Regions from separate parts of the Paraliobacillus sp. JSM ZJ581 genome, predicted to be linked through region 1. Evidence: riboswitches for the same ligand, from Rfam matches in the RefSeq annotation. Region 1 holds a riboswitch; each other region holds the start of a gene.
What was found. Region 1 has a riboswitch for cyclic di-GMP ahead of ACH6CY_RS03320 (EAL domain-containing protein). Riboswitches for the same ligand answer to the same signal wherever they lie in the genome.
Positions count from the first base shown of each region.

Region 2: linked by a shared signal. The riboswitch ahead of ACH6CY_RS13300 (hypothetical protein) and the one ahead of ACH6CY_RS03320 (EAL domain-containing protein) in region 1 are both predicted to bind cyclic di-GMP.
Region 3: linked by a shared signal. The riboswitch ahead of ACH6CY_RS15270 (methyl-accepting chemotaxis protein) and the one ahead of ACH6CY_RS03320 (EAL domain-containing protein) in region 1 are both predicted to bind cyclic di-GMP.

Region 1 covers NZ_JBISEP010000003.1:79,694-82,981, forward strand. Annotated here, with positions in the region: gene ACH6CY_RS03320 (EAL domain-containing protein) at 1-1,259, opposite strand, end outside; cyclic di-GMP riboswitch class I at 1,342-1,420, opposite strand; gene ACH6CY_RS03325 (dicarboxylate/amino acid:cation symporter) at 1,550-2,755, opposite strand; gene ACH6CY_RS03330 (ROK family protein) at 3,057-3,288, opposite strand, start outside.
Region 2 covers NZ_JBISEP010000028.1:36,039-39,326, reverse strand. Annotated here, with positions in the region: gene ACH6CY_RS13310 (DsbA family protein) at 1-343, opposite strand, end outside; gene ACH6CY_RS13305 (DUF5667 domain-containing protein) at 455-1,342, opposite strand; gene ACH6CY_RS13300 (hypothetical protein) at 1,365-1,859, opposite strand; cyclic di-GMP riboswitch class I at 1,919-2,002, opposite strand; gene ACH6CY_RS13295 (TetR/AcrR family transcriptional regulator) at 2,184-2,738, opposite strand; gene ACH6CY_RS13290 (glycine betaine uptake BCCT transporter) at 3,065-3,288, shown strand, end outside.
Region 3 covers NZ_JBISEP010000046.1:8,190-11,477, reverse strand. Annotated here, with positions in the region: gene ACH6CY_RS15270 (methyl-accepting chemotaxis protein) at 32-1,822, opposite strand; cyclic di-GMP riboswitch class I at 1,930-2,014, opposite strand; gene ACH6CY_RS15265 (ribonucleoside-diphosphate reductase subunit alpha) at 2,344-3,288, shown strand, end outside.

The DNA.
Region 1 (3,288 bases):
GTGCCAAATACTCTTCTTACATTTGGCACAATAATTACAAATTCATCTCCACCGATACGATAAACGGTGCCGACGGGCTCAAAAGCATGCTTTAAACGCTTTGCCGCTTCGGATAAGAGCCTATCACCTACATTATGACCCATTGTATCATTTATACTTTTAAATTGGTCTAAATCCATCAAAAACATTAAAAAAGGCTGTGATGTTCTCTCGGATTCTTCCATGATAGTTTCTAAATCTTTCGTAAATTTCGTTCGATTTTTTAACTCTGTTAACGTGTCGTGAAATGCTAGATAGCTATATTCTTGCATTAACTCTTTGTTCCGTTGCATGACATACCACTGCCTACCGATAATCATTAGCAGCATAATAATCATACCAATCATCAATACATTTATTTTCCAATGGTAGCTTTCCATTAGCATAATCAATAAAATGAGAATAATAATATACGGTAATATAGACTCTTTACTTTCTACATATTTCACCATCTTCCATTCCGAAACTTCCGTATACTCTTTTACTAATTTTGCTGAAAGGAGAAAAAATAATAAACCTAGTGTCCAAAGAGAGTAGGCAATGACAACACTCATATTATTAACGGAAAAGTAAAAATATAGAATAACCCCTATCATATGAAAGAACATGCCTGATACAAGAAATAAAATCGAGTCTTTTTCCATACTTTTTCGAGATATATAAAACAAGAAAACATTCGCAAACAGGATACTCAGTGTACATATTTGAAAAACTAAAATAAAAAATGTCATGCCTTTAGAATAATCCACAAGTGACATAATCGGTTGAACAAAGTAGTAAATATGAACTACAATAATAAATGTCACAAATACACTAATAGTAAAGAAAAAAGATTGTACTGATTCCTTCATTTCAATTGTCTTTATTTTATAAAGCAGTGCAACTAAAAAAGAAACATATGCGATGACTAGTACTGGTAGAGAAGCGATCGGGAATGTTGTTGCTTGAAAAAAAACTAACATATATAACCAAATAAAATTAGCAACGCAAAAAAAGAACAAACCTATTGCAATAATTAGCCAAAAACGACGTCTTCTTTCTTTTGTTATCAAGCTAGCTTGACACACCCATTTAAATCCAACTAGACTAACCACAATAGATACACAAATATTTACAAACGTATGTATCCCTTCCATATCTTGAATAAATAATAGAAAGACAAAATATAAAACAGTTAGAATTAATATTGACGTAATTATTTTTGGTTTTGAAAATAACATAAGCATCCCGACCTTTAATATAAATACTATAACTAGCAAAAAGGTTATTTCTTATAGAAATAACCTTTTTGCTAGTTATCTCATTGGTAGCTCAGCCGCCATTTTTATTTAGGCCTGTAACTTTGCGTCCTTATCTTTCAATAAGTTTGCCTTTGTTCAGTAAGATAGTATTGTTCTCCTTTATCATTATAGTTCTATTTCATCACAAAATCCAACAATATATGTTACTTTTTCACTATTTTATTTAAAAATGGGACAGAGGCTCTGAAAGATCCCCTGTCCCATTTCTCCTATTTGTTCTTTTCTGTTTCAGCTATAATAACGGCACATGCTGCATCGCCGGTTATATTAACTGCTGTTCTCGTCATATCTAATATACGGTCAATTCCAATTATTAATGCAATACCTTCCACTGGCAACGATACTTGATTCAATACCATTGCTAACATAACTAGTCCAACACCAGGGACTCCTGCTGTACCAATACTAGCAAGGACAGCGGTTAAAACAACCATAGCTAATTGAGCAAAAGACAAGTCTGTTTGATAAACTTGAGCAATAAATATCGTTGCTACCCCTTGCATAATCGCAGTCCCATCCATATTAATTGTTGCACCTAAAGGTTGAACAAAACTACTAATTGATTTTGGAACATTTAATTCTTCTTGTGCAACCTTCATAGAAATTGGTAATGTTGAACTACTGCTTGATGTACTAAACCCAACTGTCATAGCTGGAATGAATGCTTTAAAGAAATGGATCGGGTTACGTTTAGCAATCAGAGCTACAGCCGATCCGTACGTGAACACAGCGTGAATGATTAATACTGAAAAAACTGTAATCATATATAATAACATTGCTTTTGCACCACTTAATCCTAAAGATCCCATCGCTGAAGCCAATAATCCAAACGCCCCATATGGTGCAAATGTCATGACAACATTAACTAGAAACATCATAATTTCGTTACCTTGTTCTAGTAGTCGGTAGATAGCTTCTGTTTTTTTTCCTAACATAGCTAATGCAAAACCAACAAAAATCGCAAAAGTGATAATTTGCAACATATTTCCTTCTACCATTGCTTGAATCGGATTGGTAGGAATAATACTAGTAAATGTTTCTATAACTGTTGGTGCTTCTTTTGTTTCATACGAAGCCTGAGCTGTCTCAATCCCAACACTGCCTGGCTGAAGTATCATAGCCATTCCCATCGCAATCGTAATCGCAATCGTTGTTGTTACGAGGAAAAACAATAGTGCTTTTCCCCCAATACGTCCTAACTTTTTTGGGTCTCCGATAGAAGCGGTTCCTAAAGTGATCGAAAGAAAAACAATAGGTACAACTAGCATTTTAATTAAATTTAGAAATATCGTTCCTAATGGACTAAAAAAATAGGAATCTAGTGGATCAAATATAGCTGGCGCATAAAAATGCAATGCTAAACCTACCACCGCACCTAAAATGAGCCCTATAACTATTTTTAATGTTAGTTTCATTTTCGTTCCTCCCTACATCGCATACACTGATGCCTATAACTGTTAAATTGTTGCGTCATTGTTGAAAATTTTAAAAAGGAAAGAGTATATTATAGAGTAGAATGGAATATTTGAGAAAAACAGAAGCAAAATTAATAGCAATGCATTATTAATTAAAATACAAAAGCCACACTTTTGTCAATCAATAAATCATATAAGGAGCTTTCCTTGTCACTATGAGCGTTCTATTCAAGGCGTAGCCGAGAGGACCAAGTAGAGAAAAAGAAAGCGGGACAGAGGGCGGTTCAAACCCTTGTCCCGTCTATTGATATAAATAGTGGTATACTGCACCGATTAAGTTGGCGTCTGAAGAGAATTGACACCTGTCTACTTCAGGAGTAACAGTTGCTATCTTTATCTGTTTTACAACTTTAGCTAACTTTTCATCTATCCCTTTTAAAATATCTTCTCTATTACTTATGCCACCACCAATTAAGATCAACTCTGGGTCATAAGCATATTGAATATTATACAAACCAATTGCAAGCATGTGA
Region 2 (3,288 bases), on a different contig from region 1:
AATGAATGAGGTTTTGATCAAATTTAGAAAGTCGTAAAGATGCATCGTTTAAATAGACCATAGATTGCATTCTAAACTTCGCTTCACCTGTTTCGATATATTTCTGTTCCAATTCAGGTAAAACTTCACTCATCCAATTCTTACACGCCGGACAAGAATAATCAAACGCTAAAAAGATTTCATTAGCAGCATCTTCTTCACCTAAATATACCATTTTTTGATCATCAATTGGTGTTGTATTTACTTGATCAACAGAAGTTGTATTTATACCTAATAAAACTGCAGCAACAATCACGACAATTGCAAATACAGAACCTATTATAATTAATGGCTTTTTCTTCATTTTTTCTCCTCCAAAAATGATTATTTTTTATATTATTTACTTTACCGCATAATGACTATTTTTTCCACAAAAAAATTGGGAGAGGAATCACCTCATCCCATTCATTTTCAATTAATCTTCATCTGCTTCTTCATTATCATTATCTTCATCATCTTTGTGCTCTTCTTCCCGTTCTTCTGCTTTTTCTCGCCCTTCTTCTTTGCGCTCTCTAGCTTCTTCTCTGTGCTCTTCCTCACGTTCTTTAGCTTTCTCCTGACGTTCTTTTTCTCGTTCTGCCGCTTCTTCTTTACCTTCTTCTTCTCGTTCTAACGCTTCCTCTTGACGTTCTTCCTCACGCTCTTCCACTTCTTCTTTACGTTCTTCTTCTCGTTCTAACGCTTCCTCTTTATCTTTTTTTGCCTCTTCCTTATATTTCTCCGCTAGCTTTTTCATTTCACTTTTATATTCTTCTTTTGTTATTTCTCCAGAAGCTAACATCGCTTGTAATTCTTCTCTTTGTTCAGCTCTCTCTTTCAAGTTATCTAATTTTTCAATCACATAGGATATATTAATTTTCGCTTGCTCTGGTAAATCCTCTCTTTCTAACAGAGCTGTTAATTCTTCAATACGCTCTTCTAATCGATCAGCAAGAGTATTTTCTATTTCTTCTACCTCTTCTGGATCATTGTCATCATCAGTTGATTTTGCCTCAGTTAAATCAGCATCTGCTTGATTTGTATTTGCTTGAGATTCTTTTATTAATTGGTCAATGCTTTCAATATCTCCATCTTCTATTGCAGCTTTTGCTTCCTTTAGCCTCTCTGTTGCATATTGATCTTGGAGAATCGCCTTATCTATTTTATCTACTGTTAACTCATACTCCACTTCTTCCATCAAACGAGTCGTATCATATAACTCTGCTTTAGTGCTGATTACTTCTTCTGCTTCATCAGCCAATACTTGCCCTCCAGCCACTAACAATCCCGCACCTAAAATAACACTAAATAATTGTTTTTTCATCTCTAACTCTTCCCTTCTCTTATTATTTAATATGATTTAACAAGCTTTCAATATTAGGTTTTGTTTGTTCATATGCTGATACAGGTGACATAAAAATAATAATAAGATTAACCGATTTATTATGTTCTTTAAAATATACATCTGTTCGAACAGCATCTTCAAACGTTGATTGATAAGATAATGTATTATTCTCTTCAGAAATAATTTCAATATTTTCTGTGCTAGCTTTCAATTCTTGTTTTATATCTGCAAACGTTCGATCACTTGAGACTGAAGAGATAATAGCTTGTGACTTACCATGACTAAGTATGACATTTAAATTATTTGTATCTGCATCAGATTTAAATTTCCAATCAGCATTTTCTTTAATAGAGAGATCATAATTTTTATTCTCATAAAGAATAGACCCTTTAGTTGATTCCGCCTCAACATTCTGTGATGGCTTATCTGCTTTACATCCAACTAATAAAAGTATTGAAAATAAAGCCATTAAGGTAAACACCGATTTCCTGTTCATGACGAACCTCCTCTCACGAAAAAAGCACACTTCCGCTAACAAGGAAAGTGCACTTGCTTAACGGTAACTGGCTAGCATAGACAAAGTCTTTAGCCCCTGTAGCTTTGCGCCCCAACTTTTCAGTAGGTTTGCCTTTATCAATTTTTAAATTCGTTTGTTTTCTTCTAATCATATATTAGGTTTGATACAGGTTAATTTTAACAAATTTTTTTCCCTTTTAACACAGGTAATTTATCGCTTTCTTCGTCTTTCTATTAAGCAAATATCCCTACTCTAATAGACTTATCAATATTGAAGTAGGCTTTGCATCACGCTCTATAACCATTACAATGTATGCTGGACAAGCGCTTTAGCAATCGCGATAGCATACTCCGTTGCTTTCTCCGCACCAACCAATGTTGTCATGGAAGTAGTTCCTTCAAGTAATAATGTGAATTGATTCGCCAAATCTTGCTCATTTTGTTTGCCTCTTGCTTGAGCTATTTTTTGAAAATAGTTTAATAATTTAACTTTGTGACCTCTTGCAATATTTTCAATTTCATTATCCGTTCCAGCATAATCTTCTATTGCTCTTAAAAACATATCTCCTTTATAAGATTCCTTCTTTAACCAACGACCATGCGCTTTAACAGCAAGAACGAAAGGAGAATCTGTATCTATTGCTACATGTGAATCTAAATAAGACCAATACCGATTTTCACGCTGTCTAAGTACTTCTTCTACCAACTTATCCTTGGAAGAGAAATGATTATAGAGAGTCATCGTTGCCACATTTGCTTCTCTAATAATTTGTTTTAGTCCTACGCCACGAAACCCATGCTCATAGAATAATTGTTCCGCTACTTTAAGTAACATATCCCTTTTTTCCGATCGGCTCATCTAACCATCTTCTCCTTTAATAAATCGAGCAATTCTGTATTTTAGAATACAGTTTGCTATTTTCATAGTCAAACTTTTAGTGAAAGGAGCTATACTTTTCTCACACGCATCTCACCTTTTTTCCATTTAAAATAGTTGATTACACAATTATCTTATGTTTATAATAGAAAGGTCGTTCTATATATTTTTGAATGGATTGCTTTGTATTTTTTTGGTTACACTAAGTTGAAAAGGAGGATCTTTTTCTTTATAACCATTATTAACAGTTTTTTCTATTAAATACAAGCAACTACGAATCAAACAATATGTTAAAGAGAGGTCTTTTTATGACTCAAATTGGAAAAGTATTTTGGATATCATTAATTATATCAGGTGTTTTTGTCTTATGGGGCGTAGTTGCACCAGAAAATTTAGAATCTATTACTTCAAACATTCAGTCTTTCCTTACCTCGCAATTCGGCTGGGTCTACATACTTTCTGTTGCAATCTTCTTACTATTTTCGATTTATCTTATGTTTAGCCGTTATGGAAAGATGCGTTTAGGCCAAGA
Region 3 (3,288 bases), on a different contig from region 1:
ACTCACCAACGTGATTTGACGTAGAACCTTTTTAGTATTTAAATTTTCTTACTAAGTTATTCAGTTCTTCTGCTGATAAAGCTAACTGACTAGATCCGGTCGTTATCTCTTCCATCGCACTTGTTGTTTCTTCTGCCGATGCCGTCGTCTCTTCCACACCTGCTGCTGATTGCTCTGATATAGAAGCAATTTCATGAATAGATGTATTCATTTGCTCACTATCTACTGTCATTTTAGTTAGGCCATCTGTCATTTGCTGTACATTTAGTGTTACTGTTTCAATCGCATCTTTTATTGAATTGAAGGAAGCTCCTGTATTACTTATTTGCTCCTTACCGCGCGCTACTTCTTGATACCCTTCTTCTAATGTTGTAGATACAACAGACGATTCTTTTTGGATGTTTGCTGCAATTGTCGTAATATCCTTAACAGAGTCACTCACTTGTTCAGATAACTTACGAACTTCATCAGCTACAACAGCAAATCCTTTCCCCTGTTCTCCCGCTCTAGCTGCTTCTATTGCTGCATTTAAGGAAAGTAAATTGGTTTGCTCAGCTATATCTTTAATCACGGAAATGAGTTTAGTAATCTCCCTTGACTGGATATCTAGCCCACGCACTTTCTCTACTGCTTGTTTTACAATAGTGTCAACATTACCCATTTGTTTTATTGATTCTTCCATCAATTTATATCCAGTTTCTGTTTCCGTTCCTACTTCCATCGTTGTTTGGCTTACCTTTTTACCATTATGACTAGCTTCTGTTATTTTCGAAGTAAAATTCTCCATTGCATGTGCAAGATCTCCAGCATGACTAGCTTGTGTTTCAGTACCTGAGGCCAACTCTTCCATTGTCGCCGCAATCTGTTCAGAACCATTTTTCACTTCACTGGACGATTGAGTTAAAGCTTCACTTTGTTTACTCACTGTATCTGCTGTTTTATTAATTCGTTGAACAATATGCTTAATATTTTCTTGCATCACATTCATTGATTCTCCTAGTCTACTTATTTCATCTTTTGCTTGATAATCCAGGGAATCGGTTGTTAAATCTCCATTAGCAATATTATTACTCATCTCAACTACTTTACCCAAATGCTTAGATACATGCCGACTTAAAAAGATTATCATGATAATACCAATTACAATAGAAAGGAACATAGACATAGTTAATGTAATTAAAACAGAATTTTGACTATCGATTACATTACTAACAGCTTCTTCTCTCTCATCATTTACCGTATTTCTCAACATTTCTAAATATGATAGTGACTCATTTGTTAAGTCACTAAACTGTTTTGTATAAAATGCAAATAAATTACTTTCAGCTTCATATTTACCAGCAATCTCCTCCAAAAATAATTCGTCTATTCTATCATTAAATGTGTTTATACTTTCCATTAATGATTTTTGTTGATCGGTATCCACGTTTTTTTGGATAGTACTTAACAATTCTTTTACCTTTTCTTGATCTTCTTTATACTCATCTATGTATACATTACTTCCATTTTGTGAATAACTAAGTGCAGACATTGATTTAGCTCTTATCTCTGATCCAATCTCCGTAATAGCAATTGCTCTACTTCCCCTTCTTTCTAATGCATTGACCTCATTTTCAACAGTGACAACTGATTTTATAATAAATCCTAAAGAAATTGCTAATAATAATAGAACAAAAAAGAAAGCGGTTCCAAATTTACCGCCAATTGATTTACTTCTCATACCGATAAGTGGTAAGTCACTCAATTTGTTTATCCATTCCCTCCTCTTCGTTTTGGTTTTCGTTTTTGATATTTTCTTTCGTTTCAGCTTCAATTGTTTCATGACATTTCTCCTCTCTTTTATCATTAAAAAAAAGCTCACCAAAAGAATGGTGAACTTTTTACGTAATTTAGAAACGTTATTCTGCTTACGTGAGTGATTCATTTCTTTTCGGTAGCTCGGCGATCATCGTTTGATAACAACAGACCCGTAGCTTTGCGTCCTTATCTTTCAATAAGTTTGCCCTTTTCCTATTCATTTGTACGTTAACATATGCTAATTATATTATAGTTAAAAATAACTAATTACTCAATATTATTTAAAGGTATTTTTAAATTATAGTAGTTTCTTCCTATACCATTTTACAGTTAATATTGCCATAATGTATATATACTTTTCAAACTAAAAAATATATATTTTACAATTGCTTAATTTAATAAATTACGTTATCATACAATATATAGGTGTTTTCGAACGGAATCCGCCTATATATTGTATTTTTAATGTAGAATGGCAAGAACTCAACATCAAAGCTTCTATAAACATTCATACATATTATTATTTTGTACAGGAGGATATTTATAATGACAATGGTAATGGACAATGATATCCAGCGTGTGTTGAAGCAACTCTCTCAACTATCTAACAAATACGATATGGATATTACTCACATCGAAGAACAAATTCGAAACATAGCAACCACCTCTAAAGATCCGAATCAAGAGGCGCTTTTTTATGCGCTAAATCGGATTTCAATGGATCAACCTAATTGGACTTTTGTAGCAGCACACTTCTATTTAGAGCAAATCTATCAAGAAGCAGCTCGAAATCGTAGTTACGATACAAATAATAAGTACGGAAATCTATATAACCTACTATTGTCTCTAACAGATAAAGGCATCTATGACAAAGCTATTTTAGAAACGTATACAAAAGAAGAAATTGATACGTTAGAACAAGAAATTATTCCAGAACGTGATCAATTATTTAACTACATCGGTTTGTTCCTATTAGCAGATCGTTATTTAGCTCGCGACCATGATCGTCATTTATATGAGTTGCCACAAGAAAGGTTTATGATTATCGCGATGACACTCATGAAACAGGAAGCTGCTGAGAAACGCCTTGATTTAATTAAAGAAGCATATTGGGCTTTGAGCAATTTATATATGACAGTAGCTACACCAACACTTTCAAATGCTGGTAAAAGCTATGGCCAATTATCCTCTTGTTTTATTGATACGGTTGATGATTCATTAGATGGAATCTATTTAAATAACTGGGACATTGCTAGATTAAGTAAAGATGGCGGCGGAATTGGTATTTACTACGGTAAAGTTCGCGCATTAGGATCTGATATTAAGAAATTCAAAGGTAACTCTTCAGGTGTTGTTCCTTGGATTCGCTTACTAAACGATACTGCTGTAAGTGTAGATCAATTAGGACAACGTCAAGGAGCAGTTGCTATTTATCTTGATGTTTTCCATAAAGATATTATGAGTGGGTTCCTAGATTTAAAAACAAATAAT